3 regions of the Pseudomonas sp. AC355 genome follow, and region 1 is predicted to be linked to each of the others. Evidence: predicted binding sites of a transcription regulator. Region 1 holds the regulator's gene; each other region holds the start of a gene.

Region 1 (10,377 bases):
CGGACTGTGATGGCAGTATGCCGAGAAACCAGTCCGGCTGGCCAAACAAAGGTGTCAAATCTTGCCCGGCCAGCGGGTAAATCGACCCGAGACAGACCAGCGGCACAGCCAGCGTCAGGCCGGCGACATCGAACAGCAGGCATTCGAACGGCTCTTCAGCCCACTCGGGGCGACCGTCGGCGAGTACCGAGGCGATCTGTGGCGCCGGGCGATGCACCTCGGCCACAGGTTCCACCACCGTCGGCATGGCAATCGGCTCGACGAACACCGGAGCCAAAGCCTCGACGACCGGCTCGACAATCACCTCGGCAACCGGCTGCACCAACGTCAGGGGCGTGGCTTCGACACGCGGCACCGTCTGGGCATCGCGAATCTGCTCCTCAAGCACAGCAGCCTCGAACTCATCGAGGCTGTTCTCGGCAAGCTCCAGTTCGAGCTCGACCGCCGCGTCTTGCAGCAAACCATCGAGGTAGGACTGCAGTGCCAGCTGGGGCCGTGTGGCAGTGGCAGTTGAACGACTCATGAATGCAACCCGCAATGGAGACCTGTATGAGCTATCGGCCGCAGTGGCGGCAGACTTGAGCCAGTTTGTGCAGAATAACCAGCCATCATGGATCAGGCCACCTGAGACGCAGGTTGTTGTGCCAACAAATGCTTGAGCAGCGCACGGTAGGCAATCGTGCCGCGGCTGTTGCCATCGAACTGCGAAGGCGTCAGCCCTGCCCGGCTGGCATCACGCAGGCGAGTATCAATCGGAATGTAGCCTTGCCAGAGCGTCTCCGGATAGCTGCTCTTGAGCAACCGCAAGGTGGACATCGACGCCTGGGTACGACGGTCGAACAGGGTCGGTACGATGGTGTAAGGCAAAGCATGCTTACGCGAACGGTTGATCATCGCCAGGGTGCTGACCATGCGCTCCAGGCCTTTCACCGCGAGAAACTCGGTCTGCACCGGGATCACCAGTTGCTGGCAGGCAGCCAGGGCATTGACCATCAATATGCCAAGCAGCGGCGGACTGTCGATCACCGCGTGATCGAAGTCCTGCCACAGTTGCGCCAGGCTCTTGGCGACCACCAGACCAAGGCCGCTCTGTCCGGGAGACTGACGCTCCAACGTGGCGAGAACCGTGCTCGATGGCAGCAGGGAAATTCGTTCATGACTGGTGGGTAGCAACAACTGCTTCGGTAGCTCCTGAGGCACGTTACCCTGATGCTGGAAGAGGTCGAAGACGCTGCGCTCCAGGCTATCGGGATCGTGACCGAAATAGCTGGTCATCGAGCCATGCGGGTCGAGATCGACCACCACCACACGCTTGCCAGCATCCGCCAGTAAACCTGCCAGGGCGATGGACGAGGTGGTTTTACCCACACCGCCTTTCTGATTGGCTACAGCCCAAACTCTCATACTCTTCATCCTCCCGGAACAGGCTGCGCCTGGCCGAGACTGAGTGCCCACTTCATTGGGCAGGCGACGGGGAATTGACGGCCCCATTTGCTGGAGCCTGTACTGCAGGCGCTGAAGCAGGTTGCGTGCCAGCCCGCTGCAGAGCCGTGTCAGGCTGGGCATTGGCACTACCCACACCACTTACACTACGCCGCACATCGAGATTGCGCGAGACCACCAGTACCACCCGACGGTTGCGTGCCCGGCCCTCTGCCGTGGCGTTGTCGGCTACTGGCTGGAACTCGCCATAGCCTACGGCGGCCATGCGTGACGGGTCGACGCCATCCATGGCCAGCATCCGCACGATGCTGGCAGCGCGTGCAGTAGACAGCTCCCAGTTGGTCGGAAACTGCGCAGTTCTGATCGGCTGGTTATCGGTAAAACCTTCCACATGCACGGGGTTGCCGTAGGGCGCCAGGATTTTGGCAATCTTCTCGATGATCTCGAAAGCCATATCGTTCGGCAGCGCATCGCCACTGGGAAACAGCAGACCGGAGCTCAACTCGATCTCGATCCACAGCTCATTGCCGCGCACCTTCAATTGATCGCTCTGCAGCAGCCCGCCGAACGCATCACGAATGCTGTCGGCGATATTCTCCAGTGTAGAAGCGGCGATCTGCTGGGCTGACTCTTCGTCGACCATCGAGCGATCCGGCTCGGTGGTACGCGGCCTCTCATCGCCCACGGGAATGGGTTTGATCGAACGATCCGGCTGGTTGAATACACCGGTCAGGGTTTCCGAAAGGATCTTGTACTTGCCCTCGTTGATCGAGGAAATCGAGTACATCACCACGAAGAAGGCGAACAGCAGCGTGATGAAGTCCGCGTAGGACACCAGCCAGCGCTCGTGATTCTCATGCTCTTCGTGACGACGTCGGCGAGCCATGGTCAGCTCATGAAGCCTTGCAGCTTCAACTCGATGGAGCGCGGATTTTCACCCTCTCCGATGGACAGGATGCCTTCGAGCAACATCTCCCGATAAGCCGACTGGCGCATGGCCACGGACTTGAGCTTGGCGCCAATCGGCAACAGCAGCAGGTTGGCGATGGCCACACCGTAGATGGTGGCGACGAAAGCGACGGCGATCCCGCCACCGAGCAGGCTCGGATCGGCCAGGTTGCCCATCACGTGGATCAGCCCCATGACCGCACCGATGATGCCGATGGTCGGCGCGTAGCCGCCCATGCACTCGAAGAACTTGGCAGCCTGTATGTCGCGGCTTTCCTGTGTGTAGAGGTCAACCTCGAGAATACTACGGATGGCTTCCGGCTCGGCGCCATCGACCAGCAGTTGCAGGCCCTTGCGTGCGTAGGGATCGGCTTCGCCGTCAGCTACAGCCTCGAGGCCGAGCAAACCTTCCTTGCGCGCGGTCATGCTCCAGTTCACTACCCGATCGATGCCACCGGACAGATCGATCTGCGGTGGAAAGAAAATCCAGCGCAGGATGCTCATGGCGCGCTTGAATACGGTGACCGGTGTTTGCAGCAAGGCCGCTCCCAGCGTGCCGCCGATCACGATCAGCGCCGCCGGGCCGTTGAGCAGTGCCGAGACATGACCGCCTTCCAGGTAATTGCCGCCAAGAATGGCGACGAATGCCAGGATGACACCGATCAGGCTCAGTACATCCATCAGAGGCAGGCCTCGACCAGATGCCGGCCGATGTCATCCAACGGGTACACCGCGTCCGCCAGATTCGCCTTCACGATCGCCATGGGCATGCCATAGATCACGCAACTGGCTTCGTCCTGCGCCCATACCTGGCTGCCACCCTGTTTGAGCAAGCGAGCGCCTTCACGACCATCGGCGCCCATGCCGGTGAGCACCACGGCCAGCACCTTGTCGTTGTAGGACTTGGACGCCGAGCCAAAGGTGATATCCACACAAGGCTTGTAATTCAGGCGCTCGTCACCGGGCAGGATGCGGATGGTGCCGCGCCCGTCGATCATCATCTGCTTGCCGCCTGGTGCCAGAATGGCCAGCCCGGGGCGCAGGATATCGCCGTCTTCGGCTTCCTTGACGTTGATCTTGCAGAGTTTGTCCAGACGCTCGGCAAAGGCCTTGGTGAAGGCTGCGGGCATGTGCTGGATCAATACGATTGGCGTCGGGAAATTCGCTGGCAACTGGGTCAGAACCCGCTGCAGGGCAACCGGGCCACCCGTCGAGGTACCGATCGCTACCAGCTTGTAAGCCTTGCGCTTGGGCGCGGAGCTAGCGGCGGACGAATGACGCTCGGCCGGCGGATGGCTGACGCTTGGTTGTGGCCGCGCGGCAGGTGCAGGTGTGCTCGAAGTGCTGGCAGGTCGGCTCAGGCTACCGCCGGCAGGCGGCGTCAGGGACGCCGCGCCGATCCCCCGGCGGTTGCTGCGCGAAATGCTGTGCACCTTCTCGCACAACAGTTGCTTGACCTTCTCCGGGTTGCGCGAGATGTCCTCGAAGTTCTTCGGCAGGAAATCCACCGCCCCGGCATCCAGCGCATCCAGGGTGACCCGAGCGCCTTCGTGGGTGAGCGAGGAGAACATCAATACCGGTGTCGGACAGCGCTGCATGATGCTGCGCACGGCCGTAATGCCGTCCATTAACGGCATCTCGTAGTCCATGGTGATCACGTCCGGCTTGAGTGCCAGCGCCTGATCGATGGCCTCACGTCCGTTGGTGGCCGTGCCGACCACGGTGATGTTGGGATCGGACGAGAGGATCTCCGAGACCCTGCGGCGGAAGAAGCCGGAGTCGTCGACCACCAGTACCTTGACAACCATAAACACTCCTAAGCAGCACGGCAGAGGCCGTGCTGCGGACAATCAGATACGCCGTGCGTAGCGCTTGAGCATGCTTGGCACGTCGAGAATCAGGGCGATGCGCCCGTCACCGGTGATGGTCGCACCCGACATGCCAGGCGTGCCTTGCAGCATCTTGCCCAACGGCTTGATCACCACCTCTTCCTGGCCGACCAGTTGATCGACGACGAAGCCGATACGCTGATTGCCGACGGTGAGAATCACCACATGGCCTTCGCCTTGCTCTTCGTGGGCAGCCTTACTGACCAGCCAGCGCTTGAGATAGAACAGCGGCAATGCCTTGTCGCGCACGATCACCACTTCCTGGCCGTCGACCACGTTGGTGCGCGACAGGTCGAGGTGGAAGATCTCGTTGACGTTGACCAGCGGGAAGGCAAACGCCTGGTTGCCGAGCATCACCATCAGCGTCGGCATGATTGCCAGGGTCAGGGGCACCTTGATGACGATCTTCGAGCCCTGGCCTTTCTGCGAGAACACGTTGACCGTGCCGTTGAGCTGGGAAATCTTGGTCTTCACCACGTCCATGCCGACGCCACGGCCGGACACGTCGGAAATCTCGGTCTTGGTCGAGAAGCCGGGTGCGAAGATCAGGTTGTAGCATTCCAGATCGGTCAGGCGGTCGGCCGCGTCCTTGTCCAGCAAACCCTTTTCTACGGCTTTGCTGCGCAACACGTCGGCGTCCATGCCCTTGCCATCATCGGTGATCATCAGCAGGATGTGATCGCCTTCCTGCTCGGCAGACAGCACCACGCGACCGGTACGCGACTTTCCGGCAGCCTCGCGCTCTTCCGGGCTTTCCACGCCGTGGTCAACCGCGTTGCGCACCAGGTGAACCAATGGATCGGCGAGGGCTTCGACGAGGTTCTTGTCGAGATCCGTCTCTTCACCAACCAGTTCCAGGTTGATCTCTTTTTTCAGTTGCCGAGCCAGGTCACGAACCAAGCGCGGGAAACGCCCGAAGACCTTCTTGATCGGCTGCATGCGGGTCTTCATGACCGAGGTCTGCAGATCGGCGGTCACAACATCGAGGTTAGACACAGCCTTGGACATGGCCTCGTCGCCGCTGTTGAGCCCCAGGCGCACCAGGCGGTTACGCACCAGCACCAGCTCGCCGACCATGTTCATGATTTCGTCCAGACGCGCGGTATCGACCCGCACGGTGGTTTCCGCTTCATTCGCTGGAGCAGGAGCTGGAGCAGCGGCCGGCGCTACGGCAGCGGCTTTAGCAGGCTCGACCTTGGTCGCCGGTGCTGGTACAGCCTTGGCTGCTACCGGCACAGCGGGTTTGGCTACAGGTTTCGGCGCCGCAGCTGGGGCAACAGCAGCGATCGCCGCTGGTTCGACAAACTTACCTTTGCCGTGCAGCTGATCGAGCAGCGACTCGAACTCGTCATCGGTGATTTCATCGCTCTGCGCCGCAGAGCTGGCGGACGCAGCAGGAGCCGTCGGTGCCGGCGCCTCTACCGCAGCAGCGACGAATTGGCCTTTGCCATGTAACTGATCGAGCAGAGCCTCGAATTCGTCATCGGTGATGTCGTCGCCATTGGCGCTGCTCGAGACACTGGCCGGTACAGGCGCGGCCGTTTCGGCAGCGGCTGTCGCCGAAGCCGCGAACTGACCTTTGCCATGCAACTGATCGAGCAGCGACTCGAATTCATCGTCGCTGATTTCGTCGTCCGAAGCGCTCGCTTGCGGTTGTGGTTCGTCGTCCAGAGCATCGAGGAGCTGTGCGAACTCACTGTCGGTGATGTCCGCCTCTGCTTGGGCGGCCTGGGCTACTGATTCAACAGGCATAGCTGCAGCAACCGCAACAGACCCTGCGGCAGGAGCAGGCTCAGCGAGTCGTGCCAGCGCTGCCAGCAGCTCGGGAGAAGCCGGCGTCGGCGTAACACGCTCGCGTACTTCGGTGAACATGCCATTGACGGCATCCAGCGCTTCGAGCACTACGTCCATCAACTCGGAGTCGACGCGACGCTCACCCTTACGCAGGATGTCGAACACGTTCTCGGCAATATGGCAGCATTCCACCAACTCATTGAGCTGCAGGAAGCCTGCCCCGCCTTTTACCGTGTGAAATCCCCGAAAAATCGCGTTGAGCAGATTCATATCGTCCGGGCGGCTTTCCAGCTCCACCAACTGCTCGGACAACAGCTCGAGAATCTCGCCGGCCTCTACCAGGAAATCCTGGAGGATTTCTTCATCGGCGCCGAAGCTCATATGACGTGCTCCTAAAATCCCAGGCTGGACAGCAAATCGTCGACGTCGTCCTGGTTCGATGCGACGTCATCACGCTTATCGGCATGAATCTGTGGACCTTCACCATGGGACGTATTTTTTTGTTTGTTCTGCTCTACACGTAATTCATTGTGATCGTGATCGATGCCGGCGAAACGGTCGACCTGGCTGGCCATCAGCATCAGTTTCAGCAGATTGCTCTCTACCTCGGTCACCAACTGGGTGACGCGTTTGATCACCTGCCCGGTCAGATCCTGATAGTCCTGCGCCAGCAAAATGTCGTTGAGGTGCCCGGACAGTTTGCTGTTGTCACGCTGGCTGCGCGCCAAAAACAGCTCGATGCGTTTGGCCAACTCACGGAAAGCCTCAGCGCCCATTTCACGGCGCATGAAACGCCCCCAATCTTCGCTCAGAGCATCGGCTTCGCTGCTCAAATCATTGACCAGTGGTGCACTCTGCTCGACCAGATCCATGGTGCGATTGGCCGCACGCTCGGTCATGGTCACGACGTAGTTGAGCCGCTCCGTCGCGTCAGATATCTGTGAGACTTCATTGGCGTGGGGCACCCGAGGGTCAAGCTGAAAATTGACGATGGCGTTGTGCAGCTCACGCGTGAGCTTGCCGACTTCGTGGTAAAGACCACGGTCGCGTGCCTTGTTCAGTTCATTGATCAGCTGTACCGCTTCGCCAAAGTTGCCTTGTTCGAGGCTGCTTACCAGTTGGCGGGCATTGCTTTTCAGAGTCGACTCGAGGTCGGCCTCTTGAGAATCTTCGTGTTCCATAACAACCTCGCGGCAGACATCAGCCGTTGACCCGCTCGAAGATTTTTTCGATCTTTTCCTTGAGCACCTGGGCGGTGAATGGCTTGACCACGTAGCCGTTCACACCAGCCTGAGCGGCCTCGATGATCTGATCACGCTTGGCTTCTGCCGTTACCATCAACACTGGCATTTGCTTCAAGCGTTCATCCGCACGCACCGCGCGCAGCAGATCGATTCCGCTCATGCCCGGCATGTTCCAGTCGGTCACTAGGAAGTCAAAACTGCCGCTTTGCAGCATCGGCAAGGCCGTGACGCCATCGTCGGCTTCCGCCGTATTGGTAAAGCCCAAATCACGCAAAAGATTCTTGATGATCCGGCGCATCGTCGAGAAATCATCGACGATGAGGATTTTCATGTTCTTGTCCAAGTCGACCTCCGTACAGTCCTAAAACGCCATCAGCATTCTGAAGCGCTTATAAATCGTGAAACCGGCCTGGCGGAACGCCGCAAAACTATTGCGCCCGGCTTTGCTGCGTTCACTGTGTTTTTCCAGCGCCCTGCTAATTCCTTATGCGCGCCATTCCACTAACCGTGCGCGTAAACGCGCGGCACACTGACTGTGTAATTGGCTGACCCGCGACTCACTAACCCCCAGTACCTCGCCGATTTCCTTGAGATTCAACTCCTCGTCGTAATACAGCGATAACACCAACCGCTCACGCTCCGGCAGATTGCTGATAGCGTCGGCCAGCGCTGCCTGGAAACGATTGTCTTCCAGTTCATGCGAAGGCCCTTGCAGCAAGGAGCTTGTGTCTTCCTGCAGCCCACCGCTTTCGCCTTCTTGCAACAGATCGTCGAAACTGAACAGGCGGCTACCCAACGTGTCGCCAAGAATGCCGTAGTAATCTTCGAGACTCAATTGGAGTTCGGCAGCAACCTCCTGATCTTTAGCGTCTCTTCCCGTTCTCGCTTCAATTTTTCGGATTGCGTCGCTGACCATCCGGCTGTTGCGGTGCACCGAACGCGGCGCCCAATCACCCTTGCGCACCTCATCAAGCATCGAACCCCGGATACGGATACCCGCGAACGTCTCGAAACTGGCGCCCTTACCGGCGTCGTATTTACGCGATGCCTCAAGCAGGCCAATCATGCCGGCCTGAATAAGGTCGTCCACCTGCACATTGGCAGGCAGACGCGCCAACAGGTGGTAGGCGATGCGTTTGACCAATGGCGCGTAACGCTCAATCAACTGATGCTGTGAATCTCGTGCTGTTGCCTTGCTGTACATACGGAGTCCAGAGGCTGTCGTCATACAGCCGTGTCTGCAGTCGGTTGTTGCACCAGGCGTTCAACGAAAAATTCCAGGTGGCCTCGCGGGTTGGCCGGCAATGGCCACGCATCAACCTTCTGGGCAATCGCCTTGAACGCCAGCGCGCACTTCGAACGAGGGAACGCCTCATATACCGCACGCTGTTTCTGTACGGCCTTGCGTACCGATTCGTCATAAGGCACTGCGCCCACGTACTGCAGCGCAACATCCAGAAAACGGTCGGTCACCTTGGTCAGCTTAGCAAACAGATTACGGCCCTCTTGCGGGCTATGCGCCATATTGGCAAGCACCCGAAAACGGTTCATGCCGTGGTCACGATTGAGGAGCTTGATCAGCGCGTAAGCGTCGGTGATCGAGGTCGGCTCGTCACATACCACCACCAGCACTTCCTGCGCAGCACGTACGAAGCTCACCACCGAGTCGCCGATGCCCGCGGCGGTGTCCACGATCAGTACATCGAGGTTGTCGCTGATATCACTGAAAGCCTGGATCAGACCGGCATGCTGCATGGGCGTAAGCTGCACCATGCTCTGAGTACCGGAGGCCGCCGGCACGACACGAATGCCACCCGGACCCTGCAGGACAACATCGCGAAGCTCGCACTGGCCGTCGATGACGTCAGCCAGGGTGCGCTTGGCCGTCAGGCCGAGCAATACATCGACGTTGGCCAGCCCCAGGTCAGCATCCATGAGCATGACGCGCCGACCGAGATCCGCCAGCGCCAACGACAAATTCACCGACACATTGGTCTTGCCAACGCCGCCCTTGCCGCCGGTCACCGCGATCACCTGTACGGGATGCATACCCATGTTATCTATACACCTTGTCTAACTTCGCTTTAGAGCCACATGGCCATTGTGCGCTGCTGGAACGACCACAGCCAGCGCTTCGCCACACCTGCATGATCATCCTGCGCGTCGTGCCGGGTCTTGGTACAACCCGGCAAACATATCGGCCATCGTATCCTCACTCGGTTCATCCGGAGCCTGCAGGCCTACAGCACGGCTGACCAACTGATGGCTGCGCGGCACATGTACATCGTCCGGAATTCGCGGGCCGTCTGCCAGATAGGCTACCGGTAGACGGTGGCTAATAGCCAGACCCAATACCTCTCCCATGCTGGTTGCCTCATCCAGTTTACTCAGAATGCAGCCGGCCAGCCCACAGCGCTTGTAACTGTGATACGCCGCCTTGAGAACTTGCGCCTGGCTGGTTGCAGCCAGCACCAGATAATTGCGGGCGTTGATGCCTCGGCTTGCCAGGGTCTCCAGTTGCATACGCAGCGCTGGGTCGTTGGCTGGCAGGCCAGCAGTATCGATGAGAACCACTCGCTTGCGCACCAACGGCGCCAGCGCCTGAGTCAATGACTGACCTGGATCAACGTGGGTCACGGAAACGCCAAGGATACGGCCCAGCGTTTTGAGCTGCTCCTGAGCACCGATGCGGTAGCTGTCCATACTCACCAGCGCGATATTCGCAGCGCCGTACTTGAGTACGTAGCGTGCCGCGAGCTTGGCCAGGGTGGTGGTCTTGCCCATGCCAGCCGGGCCGACCAGGGCGATCACACCGCCCTCCTCCATCGGCTCTTGCTTAGGCGTCTGAATTGAGTGTGCCAGGTGCGCCAGCACCATACGCCAGGCCTGGCGTTGATCGCTCAGCGAGGCAACGCGCTCAAGCAGTGTGCGTGCCAGGTCAGCCGGCAAACCCATGCGCTGCAGGCGGCGCCACAGGGCGGCCTGCTGTGGGCGGCGGCTCTGCATCTGCCCCCAGGCCATGGAACCCATCTGCATTTCGATCAGCTCACGCAAGCCAT
Region 2 (10,377 bases), 850 kb from region 1:
CAAGGCTATCGAGATCTCGCCAGATAGCGTTGGCATCCCGAAACCCTAAGCAGTTCGACCGGGCGGTCTACACGCCGCCCGGTCACTCTAACGCTGTACGCGAAAGACCTTGGGTGCAACGCCCGTTTCGCGTTTGAAGAACCTGGAAAAGTACGCCGGCTCGGAAAAGCCCAGGCTGTCAGACACCTGATGGACGTTCATATTGGTGTACACCAGGCAGCGCTTGGCCTCCAGCACCAGCCGCTGATTGATCATCTGCAATGCGGACTGCCCCGCCAAACGTCGACACAGCGCATTGAGATGCGCCGCGCTGATGCCCAATGCCTGGGCATATCGCTCGATCGACCAATGCTGACGCAGCTGCGCCTCGAGTAACGTGGTGAAAGCGTCGACATGCTCTCGCCCCCGATCGCGCTCCGGGCTCTGGGGTTTGGCCATGGCCAGCCAGCGGCGATGCAGCGCCACCAGCAGCAAGGTGATCAAAGCCTGCAGTCGCAGATCCCGCCCTGCAGCATGAAGTGCGTACTCCTCGGCGATCGCCTCGAACATGCCATGCAGCTCATCCACCCCATCGTTCAGCGCGTAGCACACGGAACGCTTCATCAGCTGACTGTCCAGCCCCAGGCTTATCTGCTCAACCAGCGGCTGAGCCAGGCTCAGCACATAGCCCTGGGTATCCTGGGAGAAACGAAAGCCATGGACGCTCAGGGCAGGCACCAACAGCAACGTTGGCGTGGCCACCCGGTGAATGCTGCCCTCCACTTCCAGTTCCGCGCAGCCCGCCTGAATGAACAGCAGCTGAACCAGATCGCCATGCCGGTGGGGCTTGATTTCCCAGCCGTGCAAACGACTGCGCTCGGGAATCGACTCGCAGTGAATCAAGTCCGGGGTCGGCCAGGCAGTGGTTTCCCCGTACAGCTTGAATATCGGCACCTGTACCTCGGAACGCTTCAGCATGCGGCCTCCTTCAACCACGAAAAATCCATGAATTCACTCCGATAGTGCCTTCAAAGCCTGCTGCTATCTACCAAAAATACAAACGTGCCCAAGCCTGGTTTCGTATCGACGAAACCAGGTCGGCAGGCGCCGAGCCACAGGAGAACAATAATGAAAACACAAGTCGCCATTATCGGCGCCGGTCCCTCAGGGCTGCTGTTGGGCCAACTGCTGAGCAATGCTGGTATAGACAATCTGATCGTCGAACGGCAAAGCCCCGACTACGTACTAGGGCGCATCCGAGCAGGAGTGCTGGAACAGGGCATGGTCGACCTGCTGCGCGAAGCCGGAGTTGCCGAACGTCTGGATCGCGAGGGCCTGGTACACGATGGCTTCGAGCTCGCCTTCAACGGCCGCTGCGAACACATCGACCTCAAGGGGCTGACCGGTGGCAAGAGCGTCACGGTCTACGGCCAGACCGAAGTGACCCGCGACCTGATGCAGGCCAGGCAAGCCAACGGCGCCGTTACCCTTTACGAGGTCGGCGACGTCGAGCCCAAGGATATGGACACCGATCAGCCTTACCTGACCTTCACACACCAGGGTCAGCCTGTGCGCCTGGACTGCGATTACATCGCCGGCTGCGACGGCTTCCACGGTGTATCCCGGCAATCCATTCCGGCGCATAAGCTAAAGGAGTTCGAGCGGGTCTATCCCTTCGGCTGGCTCGGCATTCTGGCTGACACACCGCCGGTCAATGACGAACTGATCTACGCCAATCACCCCCGCGGGTTTGCCCTGTGCAGCATGCGCTCTGCCACCCGCACCCGTTATTACCTCCAGGTAGGGGCCGACGAGCGAGTCGAGGACTGGTCAGACCAACGTTTCTGGGACGAACTGAAAACCCGCCTGCCCGAGGCCGTCGCACAGCGCCTGGTAACCGGCCCGTCGATCGAGAAAAGCATCGCGCCGCTGCGCAGCTTCGTGGTCGAGCCCATGCAATACGGACGCCTGTTTCTGCTTGGCGACGCCGCCCACATCGTGCCGCCCACCGGTGCCAAAGGCCTGAACCTGGCCGCCAGTGACGTCAACACGCTGTATCGCATTCTGCTCAAGGTCTATCGCGAGGATCGCCCGGAGGCCATCGAGCAATACTCGGCAATTTGCCTACGGCGCATCTGGAAGGCCGAACGCTTCTCCTGGTGGATGACCTCGATGCTGCATCGTTTCCCCGATACCGATGATTTCAGCCGGCGAATGCAGGAAACCGAGCTCGACTACTTTGTTTCTTCGGAAGCGGGCCGCCGAACCATTGCCGAGAACTACGTCGGCCTGCCGTATGAAGACGTGAGCTAGACGGGCACCGCCTGCTTTTCACCGCGACGTTTGCCCTTGCATGCAATTCGTTCGTTAATCGCCCATTAAGACGATTAGCGAATTGAACCAAAACGTTCGACCTCGCAACATGGCGGCAGCGAGCCATGGAGGACGGGATCGAGCGGGCTGAGAGGCCACCCAAGCGTTACCCAGTTGCCACCCATCAAAAATAAGAAAAGGAATACGCAATGCTCAAGCTTTCAAAAGCTCTCATGACTCTATTGGCCGCCAGCGCGATCAGCTTCCAGGTACACGCAGACGAAGCCGAAGTAACGCTCAAGATTCATCACTTCCTGCCTGCTCATTCGGTGACCCAGGCCGACTTCCTCAAACCCTGGGCCGAGAAAGTTACCCAGGAATCCAACGGCCGCATCCAATTTCAGTTCTATCCGTCCATGCAACTGGGCGGCACTCCGCCGCAGCTGTTCGACCAGGCCCGCGATGGCGTCGCCGATATCGTCTGGACCCTGCCAGGCTACACCAGCGGCCGCTTCCCCCTGGCGTCGGCCTTCGAACTGCCGTTCATGAGCCGCTCCTCCGAAGCCAGCAGCCAAGCTATGTGGGACTTCCTCGAAGCTCACGGGCAAAAGGAGTTCACCGGTGTCCACCTGCTGGCAACGCACCTGACCGATGGTGCCCTGCTGCACACCGTGAAAAAGCCGATCCGCACCCTGGCGGACTTCCGTGGCCTGAAACTGCGCTCGGCCAACCGCGTGTCGACCAAACTGATCTCGATGCTCGGCGCTACACCCGTCGCCATGCCGGTGCCACAAGTACCGGAGGCCCTGTCCAAAGGTGTGGTCGATGGTGCGGTACTGCCTTGGGATGTGGTGCCGGCACTGAAGCTGCATGAGCTGGTCAAATACCACACCGAAATGGCGCCCGGCCAGCCGGCGCTGATGCACACCGCCCTGATACTGGCGATGAACCCCGCCAAGTACGCCAGCCTGCCCGATGACCTGCGCCAGATCATCGACAACAACAGCGGCCGCGAGTTGTCGCGCCAAGCCGGCCACATCTGGGACACCAACGTGATTGCCACCGGCCACGAGTTGGCCGAGTCGCGCGGCAACGAGATCTACGTACTGCCCGCCGAGGAACAGGCCAAGTGGGTCGCCATCGGTAGCAAGCTGGATCAGGACTGGATCAAGGAAGTGGAAAGCAAGGGCAACGAGAACGGTGCAGCGCTGCTGCAAGAAGTCCGCGAACGGGTAGAGAGCTACAACGCCAAATTGGCCAATTGAGTCCATCCCGTCGTTGTCTTGGCCGGTGCAGGCGCACCGGCCCTTGCGGAGTTTCCTCATGATCGAAAACCATGCGTCCCCGGAGCAGGCTCATCGCACTCGGCCGCTAGGCCAACTGCTGGATACACTGACCCGACTCCTGGCGTTGGCAGGTGGTCTGGTACTGGTGGCCATCACCCTGCTATCGGCCTACAGCATCACCATGCGCAGCTTGTTCGATACGCCATTGCTCGGCGACGTGGAACTGGTACAGATGGGCTGCGGCATTGCCGTGGTCAGTTTCCTGCCGCTCTGTCAGTTACGTCGGGCCAATGTCATTGTCGACGCCTTCACCCTGAAATCATCCCCTGCCGTACGCCGCGTCCTGGACACCCTGGGCTGCCTGTTGATGGCTGCCTGCGCAACCGTGCTCGCCTGGCGCTCGCTGGTCGGCACGCTCGATACATACAGCAACGGCGAAGAGTCGATCATCATGGGCATCCCTATGTGGTGGTCGATGACCCCATTCGCACCGGCCTTTACCTTGCTGGCGATTGTCTCGTTGTATACCGCCTGGCTGGACTTCCACGGTGAAGGGGATCCGTCATGAGCAGCGTTGCACTGGGCGGGATTTTCCTGATTTTTCTCCTGATCCTGCTGGCCATACGCATACCGATCGCCATCGCCATGATGCTTACCGGCATCGCCGGTTACATCTCGATCAGCGGCCTGGATCCGCTACTCAACTACCTGAAGACCGTCGCCTATGCGCGCTACACGGTCTATGACCTGTCGGTGATTCCGCTATTTTTGCTAATGGGGCAGTTCGCCTCACGCGGTGGCCTGGCCACTGGCCTGTTTCGTGCGGCGGCGGCCATGGTTGGTCACTGGCGGGGTGGCCTGGCGATTTCCGCTATCGGCTCCTGCGCCGGGTTTGGCGCGGTATGTGGCTCCTCCGTCGCCACCGCGGCGACCATGGGCCAAGTGGCACTGCCGGAACTGCGCCGCTACAAGTACTCCAACTCGCTGGCTGTGGGTTGCCTGGCTGCTGGTGGCACCCTGGGTATTCTGATTCCGCCCTCCGTGGTGTTGGTTATCTATGCCATCCTGGCCCAGCAGAATATCTCCACGCTGTTCATGGCCGCCTTTGTCCCCGGCATTCTCGCCGTCATCGGCTACATGATCGCCATCGCTATCTACGTGCGCCTATACCCCGATTCTGGCCCGGCGCAAGAACGTGCGACGTGGAAGCAACGGCTGGTCGCGCAGAAAGGCGTGTGGCCCGTACTGCTGATCTTCCTGGTGGTACTCGGTGGTATCTATGGTGGCTGGTTCACCCCCACCGAAGCCGCGGCAATTGGCACCGTAGGCACTGGTTTCTTCGCTTTCACCCTGGGCAAGATGAAGCTCGGTGAGTTCAAGGAGGTGTTACTCGGCACCGCTATCACCACCGCCATGATTTTCATGATCCTGCTCGGTGCTGACGTGATGAATGCCTTCCTGGCGCTTTCACAATTGCCCAACGCGGTCGCCGAACTGATTTCTGGCGCAGGCCTGCCACCGTTCCTGGTGCTGGCCGGGATCCTGATCCTGTACCTGATTCTCGGCTGCGTGATGGACACCATGTCGATGATCCTGCTGACCATTCCGATCTTCTTCCCAGTCATCATGGGGCTGGATTTCTATGGTCTGGACGCGACGGAAAAGGCCATCTGGTTCGGCATCCTCGCCCTGATGGTGGTGGAAATCGGCATGGTCACCCCGCCATTGGGCATGAACGTCTACGTGATCGCCAGCATGGCTCGCGACATTCCCATGCGTGATGCGTTCATGGGCATCGTGCCGTTCCTGATTTCGGACATCCTGCGCGTCATCATTCTCGTGCTGTTTCCGTCAATAACCCTGTGCCTGGTTCGCTGGCTGACTTGACGAAACTATTTCTCTCCACCCCACCGTGGGAGCGGTGGGTAACGTTCACAACACCAAAGGAAAACAACAATGAAAATCATCGCCGCACTACCACCTAGCCTCATCGCACTGGCTATCGCAGCAAGCGCCCTGCCAATGGCCGCCCAGGCCGAAGGCTTCGTTGAAGATGCCAAGGTCACCCTCGGCCTGCGCAACTACTACTTCAACCGCGACTATCTGAACGGCACCGATCCGGTGATCCGCGGCGAGCGTCAAGGCCAGGCCGAAGGCTGGACCCAGAGCTTCATTCTCGATGCCCGCTCCGGCTACACCGCCGGCACCATCGGCGTTGGTCTCGACGTGCTGGGCCTGTACAGCATCAAGCTGGACGGCAACCGCGGCGCCGCCAACACCCAACTGATGCCGATCCACGGTGATGGCCAGGCCGCTGACAACTTCGGCCGCACCGCCGTTGCTGCCAAGGCCAAGCTCTCCAAGACCGAACTGAAAGTCGGTGAGTGGTTCGCCGTACTGCCAATTCTGCGTGCGGACGATGGTCGTTCCCTGCCGCAGACCTTCCAGGGTGCGCAACTCACCTCCAGCGAAATCGACGGCCTGACCCTGTATGGCGGTCAGTTCTGGAAGAACAGCCAGCGTAACGACGCCAGCCGTGAGGACATCTCCTACAACGGTATCGCCGGCGATGATTTCAACTTCGGTGGTGGTGAATTCAAATTCAACGGCAACAACACCATGGTCGGCGTCTGGCACGCACGACTGGAAGACATCTACCAACAAAGCTACCTGCAACTGACCCACAGCCAACCGGTGGGTGACTGGGTACTGGGCGCCAACCTCGGTTATGTAGATGGCAAGGACGAAGGCGCTGCCAAAGCAGGCAAGCTGGACAACAAGGTCTATCAGGGCAGCTTCTCCGCCAAGACCGGCAGCAACACCTTCACCGTGGCGTACCAGAAGCTCAACGGTTCCACCAAGTTCATGCGCGTCGACGGCGCCAGCGGCGGCACCCTGGTCAACGACGGCTTCACCAACAGCTACGACGCGCCGAACGAGCGCTCCTGGCAGGTGCGTCATGACTTCAACTTCGCCGGTGTCGGCGTTCCGGGCCTGACCCTGATGAACCGCTACGTCAGCGGCGACAGCATCCACGCAGCCGATGGCCGCAAGGATGGCGAAGAGTGGGGCCGCGAATCCGAACTGGCCTACACCGTCCAGGACGGCACCCTGAAGAACCTCAGCGTGCGCTGGCGTAACTCCGACGTCCGTCGTGACGTTGGCCAGGATCTTCACGAAAACCGCCTGATCTTCAACTACCCGCTGTCGATCCTGTAAGGCTTACACCGCATCGCTTTACTCCAGTGTCATGGCATATTTGGCCCGTCCTCGTGACGGGCTTTTTTATGCGCAGGCGCACACGGCGTCAGCAGTCACTGCTCGACTGTTCCTGCAAAGGAAACAAAGGCGACGGACACACGAAAACGCCACTGCGGCATGTACCGAGCGTCGAAGAAAATATTCAAAAGATAGACGACCTGAGCAGGTCTTGAAATGGAGGCAACCCTACCAGCCACACCCCGGCACACAATGTTCCCGCTGTGGCTGCTTCCTTCCGGATCTGACCAGGTTCACGGGTAATCGTTGCGGGGAACCGGCAGGGCCACCATAACGCTGCTCACCTTGCAGTGAGCCGGCGCCATTGTACCGGCTTGCGGCGAACTTACAACTGCTTCAAGCACTTAGCGCTAATGCCAGCGACTAGACGCGAAAGCGCCCCACCAATCGGGCAAGGTCGTTGGACAGCTCGGACAAGCGCTGGCTGGCCGCGGTGCTCTGTTGCGAGGTATGCGCTGCCTCGTTGGAAAGCTCGCGAATATCGCTGATGTTGCGGGCGATTTCCTCGGTAACGCTGCTCTGCTCCTCGCAGGCGGTGGCGATCTGCGCGGCCATGTCGTTGATGCGCTGCAGCGAATCTCCGGTATCGCTCAATGCCTGATCGACACCGGCAGCCTGTTCGACGCTTTCGCGCGCTTTGACGCTGCCCGCGTGGGTAGCTTTGACGGCATTCTGCACGCCGCCCTGTAAACGCTGAATCATCTCCTGGATGTCCTTGGTGGACTCCTGAGTGCGAGCGGCCAGTGCACGCACTTCATCAGCGACCACCGCAAAACCGCGACCCTGTTCGCCGGCACGGGCAGCTTCGATAGCGGCATTAAGGGCCAGCAGGTTGGTCTGTTCGGCGATGCCACGGATCACCGCCAGCACCTCACCGATCTTGCCTGCTTCCTGCTCGAGGGCCTGGATGCTGTCCGAGGCGCTTTCCACCTCGTGCGCCAGTTGCCGAATCGACTGGATGGTCGCCCCGACCACCCGCGCGCCGTCGCGGGACTGGGTTTCTGCGTTGCGTACCGCATCCGCCGCGCCTTGAGCACTGCGCGCCACTTCATGCACCGCGGCACTCATCTCGGTAGCCGCCGTGCTGACCTGATCCACCGCCGCATGCTCACTGTTGATCAGGCGATCATTCGCACTCGCCATGCCAGCCAGGCTCTGCGCAGAGCTTGCGACTTCCCCAGTCACGCGACCTACTTCGCTGATCAGCGGCTGCAGCTTGTCGAGAAAGCGGTTGAACGCCTGACTCAGGCGCCCCAGCTCATCGCGTGAGGTCACCTCCAGGCGCACCCGCAGATCCCCATCGCCATCGGCCAACTGCTCGATGCGGGTGAGCAATCGGTGCAGCGGCCGGGTGATAAGCGCAGGGAAACCGATGATCAGCAACAAGCAAACCAGCAACCCACAGATCACCACCGCTCCCTGCTGCAAGGCCAGGCGTTCGCCATGGGCAATGGCGGCAACGCCCAGCCCATTGGCGGCCTGATCCTCCAGCTCACCGAGCTTGTCGATCACATCACGCATGGCATCGAACTGCGCCTCGCTGTCACCAAAGCTGAGTCGCGACGCGGCAGCAGGATCGGTAGCAGCCAACTGCACGACCTGCGCAGCCGTGCGCTCCCAACTGGTAAAGGCACGTTCGAAATCCGCGACCAATCGCAGCGCCTCGTCGCCTGGCTGCATCTGCGCATAAGCCTTGACCCGGTCGGCGGCCTGCTTAACGTTGTCCACCTGTGACTTGCGAAGGTCAGCTACATGATTCTCAGCGACCTCGCCCAACAGGCTGCGCTCAGCGACCAATGCCTGGTAAAGGTCACGATCAGCATTGAGGAGCAGACTGACGCCCGGCAGATAGCGGTGGGTCAGGCGATTGCTGGAGTCGACGACCTGGCCGATGCCCCACATGCCCAGCGCGCCCATCAGCAGCAGTAACAGGGCCAGAAAGATGATCGGCAGAGCGATCTTCGAACGAAACCCGAGATCAGCGAGCAAGCGCAGCATGGCAACCCCCGAACAGCTATGGACTGGTTCTGGTACGTCGTTTCCAGCAGCATAGCTGCAATCCGCCTCACCGCGCAGGCACACAGCCAGCATCGCACCGCTCTCACCCGAAAACGCAGGTAAACCGAAAAACTGTGGCGGATGCCCGTAATTGAGCACTGCCACGGGAATTTACCGTGAGCAGGTAGGTCACAATGAAGCCTGATTGACCGGGAAAACCGCCCAGTCGATCGCCTATGATGCGCGGGCATTAATCAATGCCACACTTTTTCATCCCCAAGGAGCAACCACATGGCCATTACCAAAGACCAATTGATCGGTGACATCGCAGAAGCCATCGACACGCCGAAGACCACCGTCCGTGCGGCGCTTGATCAACTCAGCGAGATCGTCAGCGACGCCTTGGAAAATGGTGGTGAAATCACCCTGCCAGGTATCGGCAAACTGAAGGTCAGCGAGCGCCCTGCCCGCACCGGCCGCAACCCGCAGACTGGCAAAGCCATCGAAATCGCTGCCAAGAAAGTAGTGAAGTTCGTACCGGCCAAGGCCCTGACCGACGCGGTCAACTGATCTATCGGCGGGGCGTCACCAGGCGCCCCGCTGCATCCCCGCAACACGCCCCTCTCGATAAGACTGAACCCACGCCGACCTGTCGCCTCAAACGACGACATCCGTCAGACGCAGGTTCGCCATGCCCGCCGACCGCGAACTCACCTTCCGTGCACTGTTTTCAGGTGTGCTGCTTGGCGCCTTGCTGACGCCTTCGAATATCTATTCCGGCCTGAAGATCGGCTGGTCGTTCAACATGTCGATCATCGCCCTGCTGGTCAGCTACGGGATCTGGCAGAGCCTGGTGCGTTGGCGCCTGGGCACCGCCTGGAGCATGCGCGAAAGCAACATCAACCAGACCACGGCATCGGCTGCCGCGTCGATCATCTCCGGTGGGCTGGTCGCGCCGATACCGGCCTATACCCTGCTGACCGGCCAGCAACTGCCCACGCTGCCATTGGTGGCCTGGGTGTTCTCGGTGAGTTTTCTGGGTATCTGGGTGGCCTGGTACCTGCGCCGTAGCATGGTCGAAGACACGCGGCTGCGCTTTCCCGAAGCGGTCGCCACCCTGGAAACCATGCAGCAGGTCTACAACCATGGCCGTGACGCGCTGCAGCGTCTCTACGTGCTGGGCGCGGCGGCGTTGCTCGGCGGTCTGGTCAAGTGGGCCGATACGCTCCTGGCGCTACCGCGCTGGTCGCCATCGGCGAGCCTGGAACGGCTTACCTTCAGCCTCGACCCCTCTCCTCTGCTGATCGGCTTTGGCGGCATCATCGGTATTCGCGTCAGTCTTTCCCTGCTGCTCGGTGCAGTTATCGCCTGGGGTGGCCTGGCGCCCTGGTTGCTCGGCAGCGGCCTGGTGCCCATCGCAGAAGACGCCAGCGGCCCGCAATTCGGCCCCTTGGTGGAGTGGCTGTTGTGGCCCGGCGTGACATTGCTGGTGTGCGCCACGCTCACCTCCCTGGCGGTGCGT
Region 3 (10,377 bases), 4.1 Mb from region 1:
TTAATTACCTGTTTTATTCTTGTTGACGGCAGCTGCGGGCCTCTCTGGCGGCAGCTCATCGACCGATCTATGTCGGTCAGTGAGCGGATGCTAGAGCACAAAGCTTTCAGCCAGCTTTCGCCGAACTCAGATAATTGCTGGATGTTTCGCCGCGGCTACATAAACCGGCGCGGGCCCGTGAGCCCCGCCAGCCGTGGGCTACAGCATTCGCTCGAGTAGATAGAGCGTGGCGACCAGGGAGGCCGCGGCGAGTAGATGTTGCAGCGTGATGATGCCGGCCATCAGGTTGGCATCGCCGCCCAACTGGCGAGTCAGCACATAAGCGGTCGGTGCGGTGGGCAGGGCGAAGAACAGTACCAGTACGGTGCTCTCCATCACCGGTAGTTGCAGCGCGTAAGCGACGGAGAATGCCAGCAGCGGCATCAGTAGCAGGCGCAGCAGGCTATTCCAGGTCAAAGCGGGGATTTCGCCACCCAGTTGCTCCGGCTTGAGTGCCGCGCCAACGCACAGCAAACCCAGCGGCAGGCTGGCGGCGGCGAGCAGGCTGAGCAGGCGGCCACTGCCGCCCGGCAAACCGAGGCCGCTGAGATTGACCAGGGCGCCAGCGAAGCAGGCGAGGATCAGCGGGTTGCGGATGATCGGCAGTAGCAGGCCGCGTGCGCTGACGCCACGCTCGGCGGTCAGCGACCACACCGACAGCACATTGACCGTCGGCACCATCAACGCCAGCATCAGCGCGGCCAGGGTCAAGCCTGGCTGGCCAAACAAACTGCCCACCGCCGCCAGACCCAGATAGGTGTTGAAACGCAGAATGCCCTGGCTGAAAGCACCGAAGCGCGACGCCGGCCAGCCGCGCAGGCGGCGTACGATCAGCAGTGCCAGCCAGGCTATGCCCAGACCAAGCAGCACGGCCAGCGCCAGCCTGGGTAACTGCGGGTTGTCCAGCGGCGCAGTGGCCAGGCTGTTGAACAGCAGGGCGGGGAATAAAATGAAGTAATTGAGGCGCTCGGCCCCGGGCCAAAAGGCTTCACTGGGAAAACCGCGACGGCGCAGTTCATAACCGGCAACGATCAGTGCGAAGAGTGGCCAGAGGGCCAGAAGCAGTTCGGTCACGGGAGCCCCCGGTGGTGGTGAGCGTGCATCTTCGCCAGTGCCGCACGATCAGGCAAGCCAGATGCGAGCTGGATATCAACAGGCTTCAGGAGAGAACGATGAGCGATCTACATAGCGGTGGCTGCCAATGTGGCGCATTGCGTTATCAGTTCCAGGCGCCTTTGAGCGATATCGCCCATTGCCACTGCTCGATCTGTCGGCGCAGCACCGGCGGCATTCTGGTCACCTGGATCACCGTGCCGCTACAGCACTTCACCTGGCTGCAGGGCGAGCCCGCGCGCTACGCCTCGTCAGCGACCTGCACACGGTATTTCTGCCCAACCTGTGGTGCGCATTTGGCTTTACTCACCACCCTGAGTCCGCAGTCGATGGATGTGACCATCGCGACGCTGGATCACCCGGAACAGGCGCCTGCGGATCGGCATATCTGGGTCCAGAGCCGATTGCCCTGGCTGCAGGTGGATACGCACTTGCCGGAAGAGCGGCAGGAGCGGATTGAATAGCTTGCCTCTAGGCCAACCAAGTGACGGTCGCCGTAGCGCGTAAGCCTCCTCTTTGTCTGGTTTTCCCTAAAGAATGCTCGCTTTGGGCCGATCAAGAGTCGTCCCTTGACATGCCTTCGTGCCGCATATGGATGCGCTTTCGCTGTTTAACGTGCCGCAGTACATAAGCACGACGACAGACAATCTTTTTCCCTTGGTAATTGAATCTGCCGAAGTCCATGGAATAGGTGATACCCCGTGCTCAGAAATATCCCGTTGAGTCGCAAGCTCTTACTGATACTCGCGTGCCCGCTGTTTGGGTTTCTCTGGCTCGCTGCATTGCAGGTCGCCAGCAGTTACCAGACCTTGCAGGAGATGGATCGAACCCAGGAGGCCAGCGCCGCCGCTCAGAAAGTCAGTCAGTTGATTACCGTGTTGCAACGCGAGCGGGGCGCCAGCGGGATTTTTCTGGGTAGCCAGGGCAAAAATATGCAGGACGTCTTGCTGCGCATGCGTGGGCAGACCGACACGGCGCTGGGCGAAGTGCGCGCGCTGTCCGGCAGCGCGGCTGATCAGCTCGACGAAGCCCTTGCCGCGTTGAGCGGCCTGGATGCGACTCGCGGGCAGATCGACAAACTGGCGATCGACAACCGTGAGTCGGGGGCGCGTTATACCGCGATCATCCGCACGCTGATCGGCTACACCCACGGCCTCGAGCGCAGCGTCGACGATCCATCGCTGGCCCGCGTACTGTCGTCGCTCACCCAGTTCATCGAGATGAAGGAGCGGGCCGGGCGTGAGCGCGCCATGCTCGGCGTGGTGTTCAATCAGGATCGTTTCGACGCCGATCTGCTCTCCACCTTCAGCCGCAACCTGGGCGAGTTCACTGCTTACTCCGAAGGCTTCCGCCGCAACGCCTCGGCGGATTTCGTGCGCAAGCTCGACGAGAAGATGCAGCAGCCCAGTGCCGTGGAAGTCGCCCGGTTGCAGAAGCTGGCCTTCGACACGCCGCTTGGTCAGTCGCTGGGCGTCAAGTCTACCGACTGGTTCCAGACTTCCACCAGCCGCATCGACCTGATGGGCGAAGTGGAGACCGAGCTGGGTCAGAGGGTCGGCATCCTGGCCGCCCAGGCGCGTGACAAGGCCGCCGGCGTGCTGTGGATGACGGTGATTGGCGTGCTGGCCGCGCTGGCGGTGGTGACCGTGCTGTCCTATTTGATCATCAGCAACATCAACTTCGCCGTGCGCGAGGCGAACACCGCGCTACTGGCCCTTTCCCAGCGAGACTTGACCGCACGCTCGACCTATCAGGGCAAAGACGAATTCGGCGAAATAACCCGTAACCTCAACCGCATGGCTGAAGAGCTGGCGCAGATCGTGCGCGAGATTGGCTCCGCCACCGCCCAGGTGGCCACCGCAGCGGAAGAGTCCTCGGCGGTGACCCTGCAGACCAGCAACAGCCTGGAGCGTCAGCGCCAAGGCACCGAGTTGGTGGTGACCGCCATCAACGAGATGAGCGCGACGGTTCGCGACGTGGCGCAGAGCACCAGCGATGCTGCGCAAATGTCCCGTCAGGTGAACCTCAGTACCACCCAGGGCCGCCAGGAAATCGAGCGTACCGTGGAGGTCATCCGCGAACTGTCCACCCAAGCGGATGAGACCGCGCGGATAATCGGCGATCTGAAACAGGAAAGTGATTCGATCTCTGGCGTGCTCGACGTGATCCGCGGGATTGCCGATCAAACCAACCTGCTGGCTCTCAACGCGGCCATTGAAGCGGCGCGGGCCGGCGATCACGGTCGCGGCTTCGCGGTGGTCGCCTCCGAAGTCCGTACCCTGGCACAGAAGACCCAGGAGTCCACCGGCAATATCCAGGAGATGATCGCCAATCTGCAGAAAGGCTCGGATCTCGCCACCCATTCGATGGAGGAAACCCTCGGCAAGGCGCGCGCAGGTGCGGCCAACATCGAGCGCGCAGGTGACCTGCTGGCCGATATTGCCGCCGGCGTCGCCGGGATCAACGACCGCAACATGCAGATCGCCACGGCTGCCGAAGAGCAGAGTGCGGTCGCCGAGGACATCAACCGTAACGTGGTCGAGATCAACGATGTCGCCATCCAGGTCAGCTCCGGTGCCGAGCAGACCGCAGCCACCAGCCTGGAGCTGGCGCGGCTGGCCGAGCACCAGCAGAAACTGGTGAACCGTTTCCGCCTGGGATGACGGTCGTGCGGACGCTGCCTGGCCTGCAGGCAGTGTCATGGCTGGCTGCGTTGCCGCCAGTCGGCAGGGCGCGGATATTTATGAAATCTTGCTCATGGCCGCTGGTCAGAGCCTGACTCCTACTGCCCGGGTTCATGCGATGCCACTGATAGTCATAGCCGAAGACGAACGCTCGATCAGAGAGCTCCTCGTGGAGATCTTCGAAGACGAAGGTCATCAGGTGAAAGCTTTCCCCTGTGCCGACGACGCCTGGGAGTTCCTGTCCAGCAGCGACGGGCAGGTACAGATGGTGTTGACCGACTTCAGCATGCCTGGCGATATCGACGGTATCTTTCTCGCCCACCTGATTCGCGATCGCTTCCCAGATATGCCGATCATCATCTCTTCCGGCTTCCTGGAAGGGACGACCGATTTCGAAGGTTTGAACGTGGCGGTGATCCCCAAACCGTGGACGGTCAATCAGCTCCTCGCCATATGCGCGGCGATGACCGCTGAAAAAGCACCCCAGGCCGGCATTCAGCCGGTTTGATCGCTTCCAGTAACGGCTGCAAGGCCTCGCGGCTGTCTCGTTACACAAGACTTCTCTCAGGTGACTGCACAGAAAGGTTGGTGGATAGGTAGAATCGCCGCCCCCGTTTTACTGCTGGAGATGTCACGTTGGCCATTCACTACTCGCCTGCCCCGGATATTGTCGCTTGTGGCCGCACTGGTGCGAGCCTCAGCGCTACTCAGGATCAGGCGCAGGTTTCCTGCAAACTCTGCCTTCGCTCGCTCGAAAAGGAGGCTGCCCCAGCCGCGGCAGCCAACCGCACGCCAACCCTGGCCGAGCTACGTGCCGCTGCTCGCGCCGCCAAGGCTCCGGCCAAGCAACCTGAGGCTAAAGCTGCGCTGAGCGTGCGGGCCGCATGGCAGCAGAAGCTGGAGCAGATTCCCGGTCGCAACCGGCTGCCACGCGGTGCTGCTCGCCAGGCGTACGTGTAACTTGCTGCCTCATCAGGGCTGCGAGACAGCCCTGATTGTTTGATGCCTGCATTACTGCCTTACCTTACTTGGCTTCATGCTGGTGTAACCCTTCCTGAGTGCGTAGCGCCATAGTTTTTTCATCTAGGCGTTAGGTCACTTCAAGTAACTTTCTAAACTTGATAATCACTCCTGATAAACACTTCAACATTCGGCCGGAAATACGGGGTCGCCTGAAACTCTTGGTTTGGATTGGAATAGGCAAGTTTGCCTCTGAAGAAAATTTATCAGTCGCTGATGAACTTAAAGTGCAGTTGCATCTTCATGTGTCAAAAAATGAAATTTCTCTCCCCGTTATTACCTGAATAACCACTGTCCAGTTACTTGTAGTCTATTCATGAGCCCCGCTCATTAGGTTTTGCAGTATTTCGCTACTAATCACTGTGGCCGATAGCTGCTAGCGTCAGCAGCCGTTTGTCTATCGATCCTTTAAGTACGGATGTGTTCTTATTCGCGAATGCCTGTTATCTGTTGAATGGATCAATCGCGGTACCTCGTGCTGTTCTTTACCCGAGTGAACGACGAACTTTGCCATGCAGACTATTCCCTGACTAAAAACAGTGAACCGAAATGAGAGCCGCAGCTACCAAGTTCAATGCACTGGTGCAGTGGCAATAAAACGAAATGAGTCGTGGCAGCCGCCGATGTTCAGCAGCTCGCCAACTTGAACGACCTTGAGGTTACCGTGATGAAAGACCAGAACACCTTGCAGAACCCGGTGGTTGAAGTGGATCCGGCCGCAATGGCGGTATCGCCGACGCGCCGCAGCTTTCTCAAATTCGGTGCCTCGGGCATCGCGGCGGCGACGCTCTCCGGCCTGATTCCCGACAGCGCCCTGGCGACCGTCCAGAATGCGGTACCCGGTATCGAGGACAAATCGGCACCCGGCGTCGGCGAGCAGCGTATTCGGCTGGTCGTGAATGGTCAGGTGCACACGCTGAACGTGCCGGCCAATGCGGTATTGCTGGATGTATTGCGTGACCGCCTGCAACTGACCGGCACCAAGAAGGGCTGTGATTACGGTCAATGCGGCGCCTGCACCCTGCTGGTCAATGACGTGGCGATCAATTCCTGCCTGTCCCTCGCGGTGCAGCATGACGGCGACAGCATCACCACCATCGAAGGCCTGGCCCAGGGCGATACCCTGCACCCGGTACAGGAAGCCTTCTGGGAGCACGACGCCTATCAGTGCGGCTACTGCACGTCCGGGCAGATCATGAGCGCCGTGGCGATTCTCAAGGATCCGAACATCCCCAGTGACGACGCCAGCGTTCGCGAAGCCATGAGCGGCAACATCTGTCGCTGCGGCGCCTACAAGAACATCCTCAGCGCGGTGCAGTCCGCGCGGTCGAAGATGGGAGGGATGGTCTGATGCGTACTTTCAATTTCGTGCGTGCCGAGTCGCCCGCACACGCCGTCGGTTCGATGACTGGTGACGAACCGCGCTCTTATCTGGCAGGCGGCACCACGCTGCTCGATCTGGTCAAGCTGGACGTGATGAAGCCCGAGCAGATCGTCGACATCAACCACCTGCAACTGAAGCAGGTCGAGCGCCTGGCCGATGGCCGGCTGCGCGTCGGCGCGCTGGTCAGCAATACCGATCTGGCCAATCACCCGCTGGTGCGCGAGCACTATCCCGTGCTGTCCCAGGCCCTTCTGGCCGGTGCCTCGACGCAGTTGCGCAACAAGGCGACCACCGCCGGCAACGTCATGCAGCGGGTGCGCTGCAATTACTTCCGCGACGGTACCTCAGCCTGCAACAAGCGTGAGCCGGGTTCGGGTTGCGCGGCCATCGGCGGCTTGAATCGCAGCGTGCACGCGGTGCTGGGAACCAGCGAGCACTGCATTGCCACGCACCCGTCGGACATGTGCGTGGCCATCGCTGCCATCGGCGCACAGGTCACCGTTCGCGGCGCCGCTGGCGAGCGACAAATCCCGTTCGGCGACTTCCACCTGCTGCCTGGAGAAACGCCGTGGCGCGAGCATGCGCTGGAGCGCGGTGAGCTGATCACCCACGTGACCCTGGACGCGCCGCTTGCCGGCAGCCGCTCCGCCTATCTCAAGCTGCGCGACCGCGCCTCTTATCAATTCGCCCTGGCTTCCAGCGCGATCATTGTGGTGCTCGACGGGCAGCGCATCGCCGACGCACGCGTCGCTCTGGGTGGGCTGGGCAGCAAGCCGTGGCGCGCTACCGAGGCCGAGCGGGCGCTGATTGGTCAGCGGGCCACCCCGGAGACCTTCGCCCGGGTGGCGGAACTGGCGGTGAAAGGGGCGCGGGCTTACGAGCACAACGCTTTCAAGATTCCACTGGGGCAGCAGGTGGTTATGCGCAACCTGCGCGACCTTACGACTTAGACCCTATTCACGATCTGCTGCGCGTCGGCCCTACTGCGTTAAAAACAAGCTCGGAATGCTCATTTACAGCCGTAAACTCCGCTTCCTCGCTTATTTTTGCCTTGTATGGCTCTAGCTCGCTAGATCGTGAAAAGGCTCTTCAGGAGCTTATTCATGAGCGATAAAATCATCGGCGTCGCCCAGCGACGCGTAGAAGGTCGTCAGAAGGTCAGTGGCGCGGCGTTGTATGCCGCGGATCATCATCTGGACGGTCAGCTTTACGCCTATGGCGTTTACAGCAGCATTTCCAGTGGGCGGATAGTGGTGGTTCACGACGAGCAGGCGCGGCGTATGCCCGGTGTCGTCGAGGTGCTGCACCACGGCAATTTCCCTCGCCTGCATCGCACGCCCAGTGGCGCCAAGAACCTGATCAAGAACATCCTCACCGCCAGCAAGGTGGATGAGCACCGGCTGCCCTTCGAGGACGACCGGGTCTACTATCCAGGGCAGTTCGTAGCCCTGGTGGTGGCCGAGAGTTTCGAGCAGGCGAGGGCGGCCGCCTATCAGGTGAACGTCGATTACCAGGCGGACGAGTCGATCAACAGCCTGCAGGATGCGCTGCGTACCCGTGGTGCGCGTGCCGGTGGTGGTGGCCACGAGCGTGGCGATCCCGAAGCGGGGTTTCAGCAGGCTGCGCACCGCATCGACGTGACCTACACCACGCCGGTGGAAACCCACAATCCCATGGAAATGCACGCCACCACCGCCCACTGGCGTGATGGTCGTCTGTTCGTCTACGAAAGCAGCCAGGGGGTGGTCAACCACCGCAACGTGCTGGCCAATGTCTTCGATCTGTCCACCGATCAGGTCAAGGTGCTGGCGCCCTACATCGGCTCCGGTTTCGGCGCCAAGCTGTGGCCCTGGCCTCACTCCATCGCCGCCTGCGCGGCTGCCAGGGTCACCAAGCGGCCGGTGCAACTGATGTTGCCGCGCGAGCAGATGTTCACCACCGTTGGCCATCGCCCGGAAACCCGCCAGCGGATGCGCCTGGCTACCGATGGCGAAGGCAAGTTGCTGTCCATCCGTCACGAGTCCTACAACAGCACCTCGACCCTGGATAACTACACCGAGACCTGCGGCGGGGTGACCAAGAGCCTGTATTCCTGCCCGAACGTGCTGGTCAGCCACAGCATGGGCCAGGTGAATCGCGGCACGCCAACCTCCATGCGAGCACCCGGCGCGGCACCCGGGCTGTTCGCCCTGGAGTCGGCTATCGACGAGATCGCCCTGGCCAGTGGCGTCGACCCGCTGGTGTTCCGCCAGAAGAACCTGGCCAGCAAAGATGAAAGCACTGACTTGCCGTGGTTCAGCAATCACCTGCCGGAAGCCATCGAGAAGGCTGCCGAGCGCTTTGGCTGGCATCAGCGTAATGCTGCCGTCGGCGCCATGCGCGAAGGCGACGAGCTGATCGGCTACGGCGTGGGCGCCTGCAACTGGGAGGCCTTTCAGGTCGCCACCGATGCGCGGGTAATCCTCCGCGCCGATGGTCGCGCGCTGGTGCAGTGCGGCTTGCAAGACATCGGCACCGGCACCTACACCATCATCGCGCAGACCGTCGCCGAATTGACTGGCTTGCCGATGGATCGTGTCGAGGTGCAATTGGGCAACTCGTCGTTCCCGCCTGGCGCCCTGTCCGGTGGCTCCTGGGTGACTGCCAGCCTGATGCCTGCCGTCGCCGGCGCGACTCGCCAGGCGCTGGACAAGTTGCGCGAGTACGCGGTGATGAACAATGGCCCCTTCGCCGGCCAGGATCCACAGAGCCTGGAACTGGGTGCAAGCGGACAGCTGAGCAAAGGCGGCGTGAACGCCAGCTTTGCCGATGTACTGACCCGCCAGCGCCTGTCACGGGCAGAGGCGACCTACCACAGCGGTGCCTCGGAGAACGACAAGTACTCCTTCCGCTCCTTTGGCGTGCACTTCGTCGAAGTGCGCTGGGATCCAGGCATCTCGCGTCTGCGCGTTGCACGGGTGGTCAGCGCCATCGACGTGGGCAAGGTGGTCAACCCGCTGGCGGCGCGCAATCAGGTCGAGGGCGCGATCATCATGGGCATCGGCATGGCGCTGTTCGAGGCGGCCGAGTACGACCCGCGCAATGGCTTGCCGGTGAACAACAACTTCGCCGAGTACATGGTGCCCGTGCATGGCGACCAGCCGGATATCGATGTGCTGCTGCTCGACTATCCGGATTACCAGCTTGGCGAATTCGGCGCACGGGGCATTGGCGAGATCGGCGTGACGGGGCTCGCAGCCGCCGTCGCCAACGCGGTCTACCACGCCACCGGGCAGCGTATTCGCAGCCTGCCGATCACCAAGGAAAAATTGATGGCCACCCGGTAATCGGGGGCGTGAACGAGCGCAGGCCGTCAAACGAGTGGCCTGCGTTGCCTGGGTTGAGGTGGCGAGGTGGTGTTGATGAAGCAACTTGACCTGCAGGTAATTCAGCAGGCTCGTGCCTGGTTGGCAGAGGGGCAACCGATCTGGTTGTGCACCGTGCTGTCGACCTTTGGTTCTGCTCCCCGCGCGCCGGGTGCGATGTTGGTGGCGTTGCCTAACGGTTCATTCTGCGGGTCGCTGTCTGGCGGCTGCGTAGAAGAAGATTTTCTCGAGCGGGTGGCCAGCGGCTCGTTCGCTACCCGCAATCAGGTGGTGCGCTACGGCGAGGGCGGATTGACGCCAACCCGTGCGTTGCCCTGTGGCGGCGTGCTCGATGTGCTGGTCGAGTACATCGAATCGGGCGCGGCTGCCGAGGCGATGCTGGTGCAGGTCGAGCATGCCCTTGGTGGCGGCGAGTTGCTGATCCGCGACGTGCCGCTGGGCAATGGGGTCGGTGAGTGTCGGCCAGCCAGCATGAGCGATGCGAGGATTCAGCGCGGCGAGGAACATGTGTCGATCCGGGTCGGCGCCGTGCTACGGGTGATCCTGGCAGGCTGGTCACCGGTCGCCGAGTTCTGCGCCAGCTTCGCGATGTCGCTCGGTTACGAGGTGATTCTCTGCGATCCGCGTCCCGAGGTGATCGCCGAAGTGACCCTGCCAGGCATGCAGGTACTCGAACTGCTGCCGGCCCGTTTCATCGCCGAGCAGGGCGCCCACCGCGCCACTGCGGTACTGGCCCTGACCCATGATCCGCGTATGGACGACCTGACGCTTA

Evidence for each region. Region 1 encodes FliA, which starts transcription of late flagellar genes. Its sites were predicted from a motif close to CTAAAGTTTNNNNNNNNNNNGCCGNTAA; they were not measured.
Region 2: the regulator FliA is predicted to act here: its motif matches at 8,966-8,993, upstream of ACZ0AI_RS07640 (methyl-accepting chemotaxis protein).
Region 3: the regulator FliA is predicted to act here: its motif matches at 1,683-1,710, upstream of ACZ0AI_RS22760 (methyl-accepting chemotaxis protein).

The regions. Positions count from the first base shown of each region.
Region 1 covers NZ_OZ409843.1:751,137-761,513, reverse strand. Annotated here, with positions in the region: gene ACZ0AI_RS03665 (CheW domain-containing protein) at 1-523, opposite strand, end outside; gene ACZ0AI_RS03660 (ParA family protein) at 616-1,404, opposite strand; gene motD (flagellar motor protein MotD) at 1,457-2,329, opposite strand; gene ACZ0AI_RS03650 (flagellar motor protein) at 2,332-3,072, opposite strand; gene ACZ0AI_RS03645 (protein-glutamate methylesterase/protein-glutamine glutaminase) at 3,072-4,199, opposite strand; gene ACZ0AI_RS03640 (chemotaxis protein CheA) at 4,242-6,455, opposite strand; gene ACZ0AI_RS03635 (protein phosphatase CheZ) at 6,467-7,255, opposite strand; gene ACZ0AI_RS03630 (chemotaxis response regulator CheY) at 7,275-7,649, opposite strand; gene fliA (RNA polymerase sigma factor FliA) at 7,803-8,546, opposite strand; gene fleN (flagellar synthesis regulator FleN) at 8,543-9,382, opposite strand; gene flhF (flagellar biosynthesis protein FlhF) at 9,470-10,377, opposite strand, start outside.
Region 2 covers NZ_OZ409843.1:1,604,944-1,615,320, forward strand. Annotated here, with positions in the region: gene ACZ0AI_RS07600 (tripartite tricarboxylate transporter substrate binding protein) at 1-49, shown strand, start outside; gene ACZ0AI_RS07605 (helix-turn-helix domain-containing protein) at 88-957, opposite strand; gene pobA (4-hydroxybenzoate 3-monooxygenase) at 1,108-2,292, shown strand; gene ACZ0AI_RS07615 (TRAP transporter substrate-binding protein) at 2,502-3,557, shown strand; gene ACZ0AI_RS07620 (TRAP transporter small permease) at 3,616-4,146, shown strand; gene ACZ0AI_RS07625 (TRAP transporter large permease) at 4,143-5,465, shown strand; gene ACZ0AI_RS07630 (OprD family porin) at 5,535-6,797, shown strand; RNA gene ffs (signal recognition particle sRNA small type) at 7,024-7,119, opposite strand; gene ACZ0AI_RS07640 (methyl-accepting chemotaxis protein) at 7,221-8,855, opposite strand; gene ACZ0AI_RS07645 (HU family DNA-binding protein) at 9,147-9,425, shown strand; gene ACZ0AI_RS07650 (OPT family oligopeptide transporter) at 9,547-10,377, shown strand, end outside.
Region 3 covers NZ_OZ409843.1:4,887,144-4,897,520, forward strand. Annotated here, with positions in the region: gene ACZ0AI_RS22750 (AEC family transporter) at 199-1,113, opposite strand; gene ACZ0AI_RS22755 (GFA family protein) at 1,212-1,616, shown strand; gene ACZ0AI_RS22760 (methyl-accepting chemotaxis protein) at 1,908-3,815, shown strand; gene ACZ0AI_RS22765 (response regulator) at 3,955-4,344, shown strand; gene ACZ0AI_RS22770 (hypothetical protein) at 4,473-4,796, shown strand; gene ACZ0AI_RS22775 ((2Fe-2S)-binding protein) at 5,578-6,207, shown strand; gene ACZ0AI_RS22780 (FAD binding domain-containing protein) at 6,207-7,190, shown strand; gene ACZ0AI_RS22785 (xanthine dehydrogenase family protein molybdopterin-binding subunit) at 7,344-9,566, shown strand; gene ACZ0AI_RS22790 (XdhC family protein) at 9,642-10,377, shown strand, end outside.